DNA from 2 places in the Paenibacillus sp. LRG-1 genome. Region 1 is predicted to be linked to the other one. Evidence: riboswitches for the same ligand, from Rfam matches in the RefSeq annotation. Region 1 holds a riboswitch; the other holds the start of a gene.
What was found. A riboswitch is a leader RNA that binds a small molecule or an ion and turns the genes downstream of it on or off. The one in region 1 is predicted to bind S-adenosylmethionine.
Positions count from the first base shown of each region.

Region 2: it holds a riboswitch for S-adenosylmethionine, as region 1 does, so the genes downstream of both, ACUUJN_RS21515 (methionine ABC transporter ATP-binding protein) here and metA (homoserine O-acetyltransferase MetA) in region 1, are expected to answer to the same signal.

Region 1 is NZ_CM170126.1:1,739,504-1,747,121, forward strand. Features, by position in the region: gene ACUUJN_RS07730 (HRDC domain-containing protein) at 1-636, shown strand, start outside; gene corA (magnesium/cobalt transporter CorA) at 798-1,733, opposite strand; SAM riboswitch class I at 2,285-2,410, shown strand; gene metA (homoserine O-acetyltransferase MetA) at 2,529-3,446, shown strand; gene ACUUJN_RS07745 (PLP-dependent transferase) at 3,571-4,755, shown strand; gene ACUUJN_RS07750 (aminotransferase class I/II-fold pyridoxal phosphate-dependent enzyme) at 4,752-5,930, shown strand; gene mqnC (cyclic dehypoxanthinyl futalosine synthase) at 6,364-7,497, shown strand; gene ACUUJN_RS07760 (YitT family protein) at 7,593-7,618, opposite strand, start outside.
Region 2 is NZ_CM170126.1:4,853,265-4,860,882, forward strand. Features, by position in the region: gene ACUUJN_RS21485 (NAD(P)/FAD-dependent oxidoreductase) at 1-967, shown strand, start outside; gene ACUUJN_RS21490 (YuzB family protein) at 1,086-1,343, opposite strand; gene ACUUJN_RS21495 (NifU family protein) at 1,431-1,676, shown strand; gene ACUUJN_RS21500 (SDR family oxidoreductase) at 1,769-2,533, opposite strand; gene ACUUJN_RS21505 (MetQ/NlpA family ABC transporter substrate-binding protein) at 2,677-3,519, opposite strand; gene ACUUJN_RS21510 (methionine ABC transporter permease) at 3,594-4,262, opposite strand; gene ACUUJN_RS21515 (methionine ABC transporter ATP-binding protein) at 4,259-5,281, opposite strand; SAM riboswitch class I at 5,418-5,557, opposite strand; gene ACUUJN_RS21520 (Cthe_2314 family HEPN domain-containing protein) at 5,683-6,408, opposite strand; gene ACUUJN_RS21525 (UbiD family decarboxylase) at 6,460-7,618, opposite strand, start outside.

The sequences.
Region 1 (7,618 bases):
ACGGAACGAAAAGCACCTTATTTTATCGCTACGAATCGGCTGCTTCGACTCATTAGCGTCTATCTTCCCCATACCGAAGAAGAACTGTTGGAACTGCCTGGTATGGGGCAGGGTAAAGTGTCGCAATATGGGACGGAGCTATTGGCTATTACGACACAAAATGACCGGACCACACCATTTCCGTTAAACTGGGTAACAGAGACGCTGGAAGAAGAAGTTTTTTTGTCATGGCTATACAAGCAAAAAGAGAACCAGTACAGGCAGGAGCTGAACAAATTCAGCCTAACTAGAACGATTATCGAAGGCATTTCGGACGGTCTTTCACTGGAGCATATCGGAATGAAGACAGGTTTGCATCGTAGAGAGATGATTGAAGCTGTGGAGCATTTGGACAGGGATGGCATTGATATGGAGAAGCTGATCCGCAAGGAGTTGGTGAATGTATCTGAGGAGGAGCAGGCAGCCATCTGGTCTGCTTATGAAGAGTTGGGGGATACGCTGCTCAAGCCCGTCATGCTGAAAGTGTATGGGGAAGAAAAGGCAACCGAAACAGGACTGGATCAAATTTACGAGCGTCTGCGTCTGATCCGTATACGGTTTCGTCATCAGCAGGTACCCGACCGACATGTTGGATAATATAGAACTGATTGAATAAAGCTAAAGTATTAAAGTACATTCAGGGTTCAACATACTAAAAAGCAGCAGCGAGTTCCACACAGGACACGGCTGCTGCTTTTTATGACCAAGCTGAAAATCGAAAAAAGTATCCAACTCGGTACTTTTCCCCCCTGTTCTTTTTAAACCCAGTCTTTCTTGCGGAAAATACAGAACATACTGACACCTAATGCCACCATAATACCAATGACGACAAAATAGCCATAACGTGTATGAAGCTCAGGCATATTATCGAAGTTCATCCCATATATTCCGGTAATGACTGTCAATGGCATAAATACGGTCGTAATTGCCGTAAACACACGCATAATTTCATTGGCACGGTTGGCGATACTGGATTGATAAGCTTCTCGAAGGTTACCCATCAAGTCGCGGTAAGTTTCAAAAGTCTCCGAAATTTTCACAGCATTTTCATAAATGTCGCTGAAATATTTTTGCAATTGATCGTCGATGAGCCGCAAATCCCGTTTGTTCAGGGTATTGATGACTTCTTTTTGTGGACCCAGCACTTTTTTCAGCCACAGAATCTCACTTCGTAAGCCGATGATTTCGTTCAAATGCGACTTTTTCGTATGCATTAGAATATCTTCTTCCAGCTTCTCAATGCGGACCTCAATCCGGTCACCAACCAGAAAATAGTTGTCAACAATCAAGTCGACCAACAGATACATAAAACGGTCAGGCTGGCTGACTTCTTGCTCCCACAGCATAGGCTTGAGGGTACGAAGCTCATTTATTTTCTGCTTGGTCACCGTAATGATAAAATGGCGGCCGAGAAAAATGTTCAAAGCTCGCAAAAATATTTCTTCATCATCAAAACGAATGCTATTTACAACGATAAAATAATGGCTTTCATAAATTTCAATCTTCGGACGCTGTTCTTCTTCACTCAAACAGTCTTCTACTGCAAGATCATGCATGGAAAATAAAGGCTGGAGCACTGTCAAATCATCGACATCGGCATCAATCCAATAAAAACCTTCTGCCGGTGCAGTAAGCGCCATTTCAATTTCTTCGACAGGGGTAAAAACCCCGTTGTTGACCAAACGGATTTTCATATATGTCACTCCTTATGCTCCGTCGTAACGGAAATACGTTTACCTTAAGCATAAGGAATGGACTCAGTTAGCCAGTTAGCCGGTGCGGGTAAGCGTGCACTCCCATCAAAAGCCGGAGGCTTTTGGAGCATGCAGAGCCTGGCGTCCCGTCTTTCGGCAAGCTGAAGTCATTCCTATGCTGTTGTTCAGGGATCGCCGCCTATTCGGACTCGGGTCGCCTTCCATTCCGGATTCACCTCTCAAATGGTCTTTTTTAGATTGCCACAGTATCGCAGGAAACACTCAAATCTGCACTACTGCTCCATATTTTTGCCTAATAGCACTTGTATAGTATAACGCTCGGCCTACGGCCTTTCAAGCGCAAAATCATGGGCTAAATCAACAGTAGTGGCAAGAGCTTCAACGATAGGAGGGATATGATTTAACCTATGGAAAAGGTAGACAAAATGTGAATGCAGGGTACAAATTTAAAAGTCCCATCTTGACGAAGCCCAGCCGATGCATTAAAGTGAACAACAAGAACTTTGTGAACCTAAAATGAATATAGCGAAATCTTATCAAGAGCAGGTGGAGGGACTAGCCCGATGATACCCGGCAACCGGCGATTTTAATCGCACGGTGCTAATTCTTGCAGGACGCGCGCTTTGTACAAAGAGCGTTGCCCTGACAGATGAGAGAGGCGCATATGGATACAAATATGACCTTTCTCTAACCTGAGAAAGGTCTTTTTATTATATGCCCGGCATCTCAACAAGACGATTTTCGCAAAACTTACCGAACAAGGAGTGAGTTTACATGCCGATTAAAATCCCAGACACGCTACCTGCCAAGGAAGTGCTGGAGGGCGAAAATATTTTCGTAATGGATGAAAGCTTGGCTTATCATCAGGATATTCGTCCGTTGCGTATCGCCATTTTGAATTTAATGCCTACAAAGGAGACGACGGAAACCCAACTGTTGCGCTTGGTCGGCAATACGCCGCTGCAAGTGGACGTCACGCTGGTGCACATGAAATCTCATGTATCCAAAAATACATCGCAAGAATATTTGAACATGTTCTATAAAACGTTTGACGAGATCAAGAACAGTCGTTTTGACGGCATGGTCATTACAGGAGCCCCGGTTGAACAGCTTGAGTTTGAGGATGTGAACTACTGGGAGGAGATCCAGCAAATCTTTGAATGGACGAAAACGAATGTAACTTCGACCATGCATATCTGTTGGGCCTCACAGGCAGGCTTATACCATCATTTCGATGTCCCAAAATACGGGCTCGACTACAAATGCTTTGGCGTATTTCCACACACTGTGATTAAACCTAAAGTAAAATTGCTACGCGGCTTTGATGAACTGTTTTATGCTCCTCACTCCAGACATACGGAGGTTCGGCGGGAAGATATTGATCATATTGCCGAATTAGAAGTTTTATCCGAATCCGAGGAAGCTGGAGTGTACCTCGTAGCCACGCTTGACGGTAAACAAATTTTTGTAACTGGGCATTCTGAATATGACCCGCTTTCCCTGAAATGGGAATACGACCGCGATGTGGGCAAAGGAATGGAAGTTGAAGTCCCCAAAAATTATTTCCCTAATGATGATCCCAAGCGCACACCACCCTCAATCTGGCGGGCACACGCCAATTTATTATTCTCGAATTGGCTGAACTATTATGTATACCAAGAAACACCTTACGATATCGGGCCCCAGATTTAAAAAGGGGCTTGTAGTTTACCCTTGTACAGTACCACCTTGCAGTAGCGCAGCAGTATAGTCTTTGACATCCATTTTTGCAGGATATGTTATAGCACCCACTATGGAAGTTAACAGGAGGATTCATATGAGTGAGAAACAGTGGAAAATCGAAAGCAGATTGGCACAAATCGGTTCAGTAGAGGAGCCAGTAACCGGGGCTGTTAATTACCCGATTTACCAATCTACGGCGTTCCGCCATCCCCGTCTAGGTCAAAGCACAGGATTTGATTACATTCGGACGATCAATCCCACGCGAAAGGTACTGGAAGAGGCTTCTGCTGCACTTGAATCTGGTGATGCAGGTTTTGCATGTAGCTCAGGTATGGCGGCGCTGCAAACGGTATTTGCATTGTTTGGACAGGGAGATCACCTCATTGTATCGCTGGATCTGTATGGCGGGACATATCGCTTGCTGGAGCGTATTTTATCTAAATTTGGTGTAACAGCAAGTTATGTGGATACGAATGATCTTGAAGCACTCGAACAGTCATGTCGACCGAATACCAAAGCTGTATTCATAGAAACACCTACAAATCCGTTAATGATGATCACTGATATTCGAGCGGTTGCCGAGTGGGCATCACAACATCAGTTGCTTACCATTGTAGATAATACGCTGCTAACCCCATATTTCCAGCGGCCATTGGAGCTGGGCGCGGATATTGTGGTACATAGCGCAACCAAATATTTGGGCGGACACAACGATGTGCTGGCAGGGTTGATCGTAACCAAAGGCAAAGAGCTATCAGCTGAAATTTCCTTCCTGCACAATTCCATAGGGGCCGTGCTTTCCCCGAGCGACTGCTATCAGTTGATGAAGGGGATGAAGACGTTAGCGCTGCGTATGGACCGACATCAGCATAATGCAACAGTGCTATCTAACTATTTACTGACGCATCCGGCGGTGGCGGAAGTATTTTATCCAGCTCTCGAAGGCCACCCAGGTCGTGAGATTCAAAATAAACAATCCAGCGGAAATACGGGTATCTTCTCCTTTAAAGTAAAGGATGCTCGTTATGTGGAGCCTTTGCTTCGTCACATTAAGCTCATTGCGTTTGCGGAAAGTCTCGGCGGTGTGGAATCATTAATGACCTATCCCGCTGTGCAGACACATGCGGACATACCAGCAGAAATTCGGGATGCAGTCGGGGTAGATGACAGGCTGTTGCGTTTCTCCGTCGGCATTGAGCATACAGACGACCTAATTGAAGATTTGCGTTCGGCGCTGGAAGCGGCACGTCAAGAAGTAGAAGGAGGAGAGCAGCAATGATAGAGGATGCGAGAAGGATCGGCCAGGATCTGGACAAAGAGCGGAAGTTCGCTACCAAGCTGCTGCATTTCGGCTCTGAAATTGACAGTGTTACGGGGGCTTCGAGCGTCCCGATCTATCAAGCTTCTACCTTTCACCATCATGATATTTTTAATCCTCCACAGCATGACTATAGCCGTTCAGGTAATCCGACACGACAAGCTTTGGAGGATTATATCGCCTTATTAGAAGGCGGAGCTAGCGGTTTTGCCTTTGCATCAGGTATGGCGGCCATCTCTACTACATTTATGCTCTTGTCTGCTGGAGATCATGTCATTGTTTCCGAGGACGTATATGGAGGAACATATCGACTGCTGACCTCCATTTTGAAACGGATGAATATCGAAACGACCTTCGTTGACATGACGGACCTCAACCTTGTGAAAGAGGCGTTGCAGGAGAATACAAGGGCTGTATATATGGAAACCCCGTCCAATCCGACTCTCAAAATTACCGATGTAGCAGGAATAACCTCTTGGGCACAGGATAACGGACTTTTGACGCTATTGGATAATACTTTTATGACACCTTATTATCAACGTCCGATTGAGCAGGGTGTCGATATTGTATTGCACAGTGCGACCAAGTTTCTGGGCGGACACAGCGATGTGCTGGCAGGACTTGCAGTAGCACGTACCGAATCGCTGGGGAGACAAATCAAGCAGCTCCAAAATGGACTGGGTACCGTGCTGGCTCCGCAGGAGTCATGGTTGCTCATGCGCGGTATGAAGACACTGGAGGCTCGTATGGCTCACAGCGAAAAGAGTGCAGCAAAGCTCGCCAATTGGCTGAACGAGCGCAACGACATTGAGGCGGTGTACTACCCGGGTCTGGAGAATCATCCAGGACGTGAAGTTCATGAGCGTCAATCCAGCGGTTATGGTGCAGTGATATCGTTTGATGTGGGTTCTGGTGAGCGTGCAAAAGAAGTCCTCAGTCGCGTACGTATTCCAATTGTAGCGGTGAGTCTGGGAGCTGTGGAAAGCATCTTGTCGTATCCGGCGATGATGTCACACGCGGCTATGCCCCATAGTGTACGATTGGAGCGCGGGATTACGGACGGATTACTTCGTTTCTCCGTAGGTCTGGAGGATATTGACGACCTGATTAGTGATCTGGATGAGGCGCTGCGCTAGAGCGTTAGCACATCAGTAGTATCTTTGTCGTCTTCAGGCAGGGAACAAATATGTACAGTACTAAACAGCAAGTTTCCATTCATTCAGGAGGCTTGCTGTTTTCTATAAGAATGACATGAAGGACAGTGTGAAAAAATGCACTTTTCAGTTCTGTTTTCTTATTTCTTGGCTATATGCAATGTTGAGATAAGCTTGGCAGTTGCCTGTTTTCCTAGGTGAAAAGCAGAAAGAAGCGGGAATAAGTATGGTTCCTTACCTAAAGATATGTTAGTATTATCATTAGGTTTTACTATGCTAAATAGCACAGACAACATACAAGGCCAGTCATGAACATACATTACGGCAGGGTTCGAACGCAGGTTTGTGAAAGCATTCTCGTTCATAAGTCCTGTCTTTCATTTCGTCGCCCTGTGACAGCGAAGGAGGATACACCATGAGTGTAATCGACCATATTTTAGATAAAGCCCTACGCGGCGAACGCCTGAATTTAGAGGATACCGTTGCTTTGTTCGAATCAGATGAGGTAGAAAAAATAGGTCATGCGGCGAATAAAGTTATGAATCGCATGCACCCCGATCCCATTAAAACCTTCGTCATCGGACGAAATATTAACTATACGAACGTATGTGACGTATACTGTCGCTTCTGCGCTTTTTACCGTAGACCGGGTTCTGATGAAGGTTATGTTTTGCCGGATGAGGTGATCTTTCAGAAGATCAAGGAAACGCAGGATGTAGGTGGCACCGAAATTCTAATGCAAGGCGGTGTGAATCCGAATCTGCCGTTCAGTTATTATACGGATTTGCTGAAAGCTATCAAGGAGCGTTTTCCCGATATTACGATGCACTCCTTCTCGCCAGCTGAAATTCACAAAATGAAGGAAAAATCCGGTCTATCCATGGAAGACACGATTCGAGCCATTCACGAAGCTGGATTGGATTCGCTTCCGGGTGGAGGCGGAGAAATTTTGGATGACCGCACACGCCGCAAAATTAGCCGTCTCAAAGGCTCTTGGCGTGATTGGATGGATGTGATGCAAACGGCTCACAAGGTTGGGATGAACACGACTGCTACGATGGTTATCGGCTTTGGTGAGTTGATGGAGGAGCGTGCGCTGCATTTGTTGCGTGTTCGTGATGCTCAGGACGAATGCATTGAAAACAAATATAATTCTGAAGGATTTTTGGCCTTTATTCCTTGGACCTTCCAGCCAGACAACACCAATCTGAAGAAGGAACGCCAGACGCCGGAGGAATATTTGAAGACCGTTGCGATCAGTCGTCTTGTATTGGATAACATCAAGCATATTCAGTCTTCATGGGTAACCATGGGACCTGAAATCGGTAAAAAATCGTTGTACTACGGTTGCGATGATTTTGGCAGCACCATGATTGAGGAAAACGTAGTTTCTGCTGCAGGCGCAACGTATAAGGTTAACATCGAATCCATTTTACAGTTGATCCGCGAGACGGGTCACGTTCCGGCACAGCGCAATACCCGTTATGATATTATTCGTACTTTTGACAGTGCCAGCAGTATTGAACATGATTTTATCATGCAAAATTAATATCCGTTAATATATTGTTAATTACAAAACGCTTATCTACACTAATCTATGTACAAGGATTAGTGTAGATAAGCGTTTTTTGATGTGTTACTTTGCTAAGCTTTCCATCGTTTCATATACA
Region 2 (7,618 bases), 2.9 Mb from region 1:
GGATCGAATGCCCTTTCAGGGGTTGAAAACAGAGTACTATGCCCTCGCGGCAGGTACGGTTTCTGATTTTGATTTGCGGGTGCATTTTCCAGATGAACAACGTCTTATTCGCAAATACGGAGAAGTCACCTCGATGGATCTAGAGAATAAGATTGTCCATTTTCAAGACGGTGAACCCTTGCCCTATGACCAGCTTGTCATTGCGTTGGGTTGTACCGACCGCTTTCACAATACACCGGGGGCTGAAGAACACAGCTGTACGATCCAGTCGTTTAACCATACCCGCCAAACCTATCTGCGCTTGAACGAAATCAAGCCATATGGACATGTCCATATTGTAGGCGGCGGTCTTAGCGGTGTTGAGATTGCTGCGGAGTTACGTGAAAGCCGCACGGATTTGAATATTACCATTATGGATCGGGGCGAGCGGGTGCTGTCGGCATTCCCGCAACGTTTGTCTGCCTATGTACATGCTTGGTTCAAGGAGCATCAGGTTAATGCCCTGAATCATGTTGCGGTTTCCCGTATTGAGCCGGGGGCTATTTATAACCGCGACGAGCAAATTGTAACGGATGCAGTGGTATGGACAGCGGGGATTCAGCCGGTAAAAATCGTGCAGGATTTAGCCGTCCCTAAAGACCCTCAGGGTCGTATCGTGCTCAACGAGTATTATCAAATACCGGATCATCCTGAGGTGTATGTGGTCGGAGACTGTGCGAGCCTTCCCTACTCTCCAAGCGCTCAGGCGGCAGAAGTGCAAGGGGAGCAAATCGCACACATTGTACGCGACCTGTGGAAAGGCCAAACGCCTCACCCGCATCCTTTAAAGCTGCGCGGTACATTAGGCGCACTTGGCAAGAAGGCCGGGTTCGGCTATGGCTTTATGGGCAGTACCTCATTGCGCGGACGAGTACCACGCCTGCTTAAAAGCGGCGTGCTCTGGAAGTCCAAACGCCATTTTGGCTAACCGCATGCTCAACAAACAAAGAAGACCCGCTCCCAGAGCAGGTCTTCTTTGTTTGTTGAGTGTATGATGATGTATATTTCCTATACAAAAGGAAGCTGGTTAAACGGACCATTCTATTTCAATCCAAATCTAGGTTATCCCATGCTTCAGCTTCCTTAATTTTGTTCATAATCACTTCGTACAGAAGCTCTGCTGAATCTGCGGATACAATCTCACCGTTGACCATCGCATAGGGTTCGGCGTTGCACTGACCACAATTGCTTAGGCATCCGTATTCAATCACATCATAATCTGGATTCTGCTCCAGCTTGGACATGATTTCATCGGTACCCCAATGCATATTACTGGTGCAAAACTCAATAATAGGCCTTAACATTTTTTCACCTGCTTTGGATGACGGGCATTTTAATTTGGCCCGCTTTGTAATATAATAATAAAGGTATAGGAAAGGAGTTGAATTCTAATGAGCGAAACACAAAGCGTTCAAATGTATGACGAAGTAGCAGATGTACTGGATAAGCTCCGTCCGTTCCTGCAACGCGATGGTGGCGACGTTGAGCTGGTTGACGTTGAAGACGGCATCGTTAAGCTGAAGCTGGTAGGCGCTTGCGGCAGTTGCCCAAGTTCCACAATCACGCTGAAAGCAGGGATTGAACGCGCTCTTCTCGAAGAAGTCGACGGCGTCCAAGAAGTGGTACAAGTATTCTAATGCTTGATGCATAATGATCATGAGAGTCTTGACTTCGGTAACGAAGCTCAAGACTCTTTTTTGTATTACAGCGTCTGAAGGATCACTTAAGCTTATATGGTTGGCCGAATGGGATCTAAACCTCCCGATACATCCATAATATTGCCTGTTATAAAATCCGAATGCTCCTCACATAAATAGGCGATCACTCGTGCAATGTCCTCTCCGCTCCCCGGACGTCCACGCGGTGTCTCTTTATCCTGCATGCCGATGACATCGGCGATTGACATTTCCTTATTTGCTCCTCGGATGTCCCCTGGACAGATCATATTGACCGTAATGCCATAAGGAGCTTCCTCCACAGCCAGTGACTTCGTAAAAGACACCAGCCCCACCTTGGCGGCTGCGTAGACGGCACGATGCGGCCAAGCCCTTGCTTCTCCAGCATGACCAAAGCCAAAATGAATAATACGTCCCCAATGCTGGCTACGCATGTGGGGCAATACCAAATGATCCAACAACATGGTACCGACCAGATTTCCTTGTATCATGGCATGAATCTCAGCCACACTGTAATCCGCAAACAGACGGCGTTCCCGGATGAACGGTCCGGCATTGTTCACCATAATATCGACTCCACCCAGCCGATCCTGTACTTCACCAATCAGCCTCGTGATATCTTCCTGAACAGAGATATCCCCTTGTAAAGACAGGCAGCGTACTCCTTTAAACTCAATCACCCGCTTAAGCGCTTCGGCTTCTGCTTGGCTATGCACATAATTTAGCGCAATATTACAGCCTTCATCCGCCAGACGCAAAGCGGTCGTTTTACCTAAACCTTTGGCACTGCCGGTTATGAATGCGACTTTATCTCTCAACAATTTTCCTCCTGTTCACAGAGAACGGTCACCCCCAAGTATAAAATATTTAAGCTTCCCCTACAACTCCATCCAAAAAGAAACCCCAGTCCTCTTGTTCAAGAGAATCTGGGGTTTGCGTGCAATGCGTTCTCGTTCCCTGCTTAAAATGCTGGAATAATCGCGCCTTGGTATTTATCTTCGATGAATTTTTTAGTTTCTGGAGATTGCAAAGCTTTGATTAGCTTCTGAATCGCTTCGGAATCTTTATTATCAGGACGTGCTACCAGAACGTTAGCATAAGGAGAATCTTTATCTTCCAGTGCCAGTGCATCCTTCGTTGGATTCAGCTTCGCTTCCAGAGCGTAGTTCGTGTTGATCAACGCAATATCCACTTCAGGCAACTGACGTGGCAGCATAGCCGCCTCAAGCTCCTTGAATTTCAGGTTTTTCTTATTTTCAGTAATATCTTTTACCGTAGCTTCAATGTTGCTTGCGTCTTTCAGCTTGATCAGACCTTGTTTCTCCAACAACAGCAATGCGCGGCCTCCGTTTGTCGCATCGTTCGGAATGGCTACAGTTGCGCCATCTGGGATTTCATCAAGCTTTTTATATTTTTGGGAGTAGATACCGAATGGCTCCAAATGAACTGCGCCCACAGAAACCAGATCCATTTTGCGCTCTTTGTTCATCACATCCAAGTAAGGTACATGTTGAAAGAAGTTAGCATCCAGTTGCTTGTCAAACAATTGTACGTTCGGCTGTACATAGTCGTTAAACTGAACGACTTGGAGACGAACCCCTTCTTTTTCCAACTGAGGCTTGATCGCTTCCAAAATTTCCGCATGCGGCACAGGAGAAGCTCCAATTTTCAGCTCCACTTCACGTGGTGATCCGCCTGTATTTTCGGTCGCATTGTTTGTATCCGATGTTGTGCTCTTTGTACCGCAAGCCGCCAGCACCGCAATTAATGTCAAGCTTAGTACAGCCAATACCCATTTCTTCATGTTATTACCCCTCCAATAATTTGTAATATTCAGGATCAGACGTCCTGATCAATAAGGATATCTATATGTTTTCCCTATTTTCGAGTATAATGCCGCACGAGACGATCTCCCGCCATTTGCAGCAATTGTACCAATACGACCATCAGCACGACCGCAACGATCATGACAGCCGTTTCATAACGATAATAGCCGTAGTTGATAGCCAGTGTACCCAGTCCACCGCCCCCGATCATCCCGGACATTGCCGTGTAGGATACGAGTGTAACGACGGTAATGGTTAATGCAGCGAGCAGACCCGGAAGTGCCTCACGTAACAGCACACGCCGGATAATTTGTCCTGTCGAGGCACCCATCGCTTGTGCGGCTTCAATGACGCCCTTGTCCACTTCACGCAGAGACGTTTCGACAAGACGTGCGAAGAATGGGGCAGCCCCAATAACCAATGGTGGAATGGTTCCCAACACCCCGGTCGAGGTACCTACCAGCGATCGTGTAAAAGGAATAAGTGCAACGATCAAAATGATAAATGGTACGGAACGTAAAATGTTAACGATGAATGATAATACAATGTATATCACCTTCATCAGAGTTAACGAGGAGCGACTCGCCAGAAACAATAATATGCCAAGCGGCAAACCAATAATGAGGGTGAACAATGCGGATGCTCCGAGCATCTGAAGGGTTTCCAGAGTAGAATTCCCTAGCTCATCCCAACTCACTTGTGAAAAATCAAGTTCGCTCATTGTCCGATCACCTCCACATCAAGTCCTTGCCCAGACACTTCGCGCAGCGTATGCTCTATATCTTCATGGTTTCCTTCAAAACGAACGATCAGCTGTCCATAGGGTACATTTTTAATCGTAGATATGGTTCCCTGCAAGATCGCAAAATCAACACCAGTGCTTCGAGCCGTACGCGACAGAATCGCATCATATGTTTTACTGCCCAAGAAGGAGATACGTACTACCTGCGCCGACTCGCCGCCACCTGCTGCCGCAATCGCTGCTTGCAGCTCCTCGGGATGTTCTGACTCCCGTTGGATAAAGTCCTTGGTCACCTGGTGCTGTGGCTTCAAAAATACTTCCGCCACTGGACCTTGCTCCACGATGTCGCCCTGATGAATGACGCCAACTCGATCACAAATGCTTTGAATGACATGCATTTCATGTGTAATCAGCACGATGGTTAAATTAAAGCGCTGATTAATATCCAACAACAATTTCAGGATAGACCCCGTCGTTTGCGGATCAAGCGCAGAAGTCGCTTCGTCACACAGCAATACATGAGGATCACTAGCCAGCGCCCGTGCAATTCCTACCCGCTGCTTCTGTCCACCTGAGAGCTGTGACGGATACTTTCCACTGTGTTCTTCCAGACCCACCAGTTCCAGCAGCTCACGAACTTTCATGTCCAGCTTTTCCCTGGGAGTGTTTACCAACCGCAAAGGAAATGCAATATTGTCATACACCGTTGCCGAAGACAACAAATTAAAATGCTGAAAAATCATTCCGATTTTTCGACGTTGCTTCTGTAACTGGGATTGACTCACAGTAGCGAGGTTTACCCCGTCTACCCATACTTCACCTGAAGTAGGGCGTTCCAATAAATTAATACAGCGGATCAATGTACTTTTCCCCGCCCCGGAGTGACCAATCACTCCGAATATTTCTCCACGCTTTATAGAAAGATTCAACCCAGATAGCGCATTAACGCGTCGGTTGCCTTTGCCATAATGCTTGGTTAACTGCTTAAGCTCTATCAACGTGCTGCGACCCCCTTCACTTCTTCCTTACCCTTTTAACCAATTGTCATCTCTCAGGATTGTATAAAATCGCTATTTATTTATACAAAAAAGAGCCCCTTTCACAGAATGAAAAGGGCCCCACCTTGCGAACCTTTTCTCATCTGCCAAAATCGCTATAACTCTAGCGGTTTTGTAGGAATTAGCACCATCATGTTCCCTCCCAGTGTATTACACCGGGAAAGAACGGGTTGCCGGGCTTCATCGGGCCAGTCCCTCCACCTCTCTGGATAAGAAAAATATGTTAAACTCCAGCTTTAGCTGTCCGTTAAGTTTATATAAAAAAACATAATTCAAGCATTTTTCTGAAACTAGGTTTCAGTATAGATAGTTTACATTGCTTTGTCAAAGGATATTTTCTATCATATTTTTGGGCGTACTGCCCGGTTCTCCCATTGTTTCGCAGTATAAGTAAAGGCGTTTGACAGCGACCGACATACCATTTCCAAGCCCTGCTGCAAATCTTCCAAATGGTGATCGAGGTCCTCCAGTTGGATTTTTCCATACAAAGCTCGGTGTCGTTGCCAGAGATCATCCTGCATTTCCGTATTCATATAGTGTATCTCCGTATTCCGACGCTTACGCAGCCGATTGATGGCATCGTTGTAAGTGTCCTTGATATCATTTAAATTATCGGTCAATACAGGATGCATTTTGAGATACTTGAGCTGCCGCAACACGGTAAAATACGAATAATGCGCCTTATACTGCCCTGTTTTTAAATCATACAGATCATTTAGCCAGTTACCCAGCTTATCCAAAATAGAGAAAACCCGAACAAACCCATCTTTATAAAAGAAAACATATAATGCATAATCGGATTTTTCATCCTCACTCATATCTTCAGCATATCCGGCTTTCACTTTCATACGGAAAAAGGCGGAAGCATGATGGCTCTGCTCCAGTTCATCCAGAGATGACATTAGACCGCGTGTTAAAATATCCGCCTTCCGAAAATCGTGGGTCGGATCTCCACCAGCCTGAATTTGCCGCTCCAGCAGGTTCAACATAGCTGACATGCTATTCATGGCATCTAGCAGGATGCCTTTGTTCACACGTGGTGGCTCACCCAGTAGCTTGCGTATCATGCTTACGCCTCCTTATAAATGTAAAATCCGGCTGTAGGTTTAATTAGGGCGTCAAGCGAAATAACTTGTCCATCGTTGATCTACAAGCTTAACAATATCCTCACGCGGTAACACCTCATCTGGATACCCCGGCTTCATACGCGCATCCACTACAATCGGCAGCTTATAGTTCAGATGATGCAAACGCACTTCGCTGTCTGCGTACATATCTGTAGCCGGGTTAAAGCGTGTGAATACCGTCCACAGGAACGAGGCTTGAGAGCGAACGACTTCTTTGGCATCGTCTACAATGAAGACGAGTGGCCACTCTTGCTCACCCGCTGCTAATCGCTCCAAAACACGTGCCGCCAGCTCAGGCTCCTGCTCAAAGGACGCACCCGATACGACGAGGCAACCTCCGCAATAGGGCTCAATTTCACGAATTCCCGGCAGATCGCCTCCCTCATAAGCACGAGGCAATTCACGTACAGGCTCACCTATCCCCATCAGGATGGCCTTACTGCCATGATTCAGCTTGCGGCCTGTGTAATCGAGTGTATCGTGTGACGTGTGATTGAATATAAATAAATCCCTTGCTGGATTAAATCGCTCCAGAATGGTTTCCAGCAGTAGGTTAAAGTCAGATAAATCAATTACTCGATCCGTCAGCATCAGGAACTTGGTCAACGATAATTGACCTTGACCCAAAATGGTAAAACCGGATACAAGCGCTTCACGGGAGTAGCTTTCACGTACCACTGCCGCTGCTAGCGCATGTACACCCGTTTCCGCATACGCCCACAGGGACTTGACGGAAGGCATCACAAGCGGATATGCAGGCGACAGCAGACGTTGCAAAAACTCACCGAGATAGTAGTCTTCTTGCCGAGGCTTACCTACAATGGTTGCCGGATAAATGGCATCCTTGCGGTGATGCATATGTTTGACATGAAATACAGGGAAATCATGCTGTAATGAGTAATAGCCAAAATGATCACCAAACGGGCCTTCCGGACGGCGTTCATGAGGCGGTACATAACCGCTGATTGCAAATTCTGCTTCTGCTGGAATCCGGTGACCCCCAAGCGGGTCTTCTGTCATGGGCAGCTTGCCTCCCATAATAAGCGAAGCCAGCAACAGCTCAGGCAAGTTTTCCGGTGCTGGCGCAATGGCAGACGCAATCAGGGCAGGCGGGCCACCGATGATAATCGTCGTAGGCAATGGCTCATTA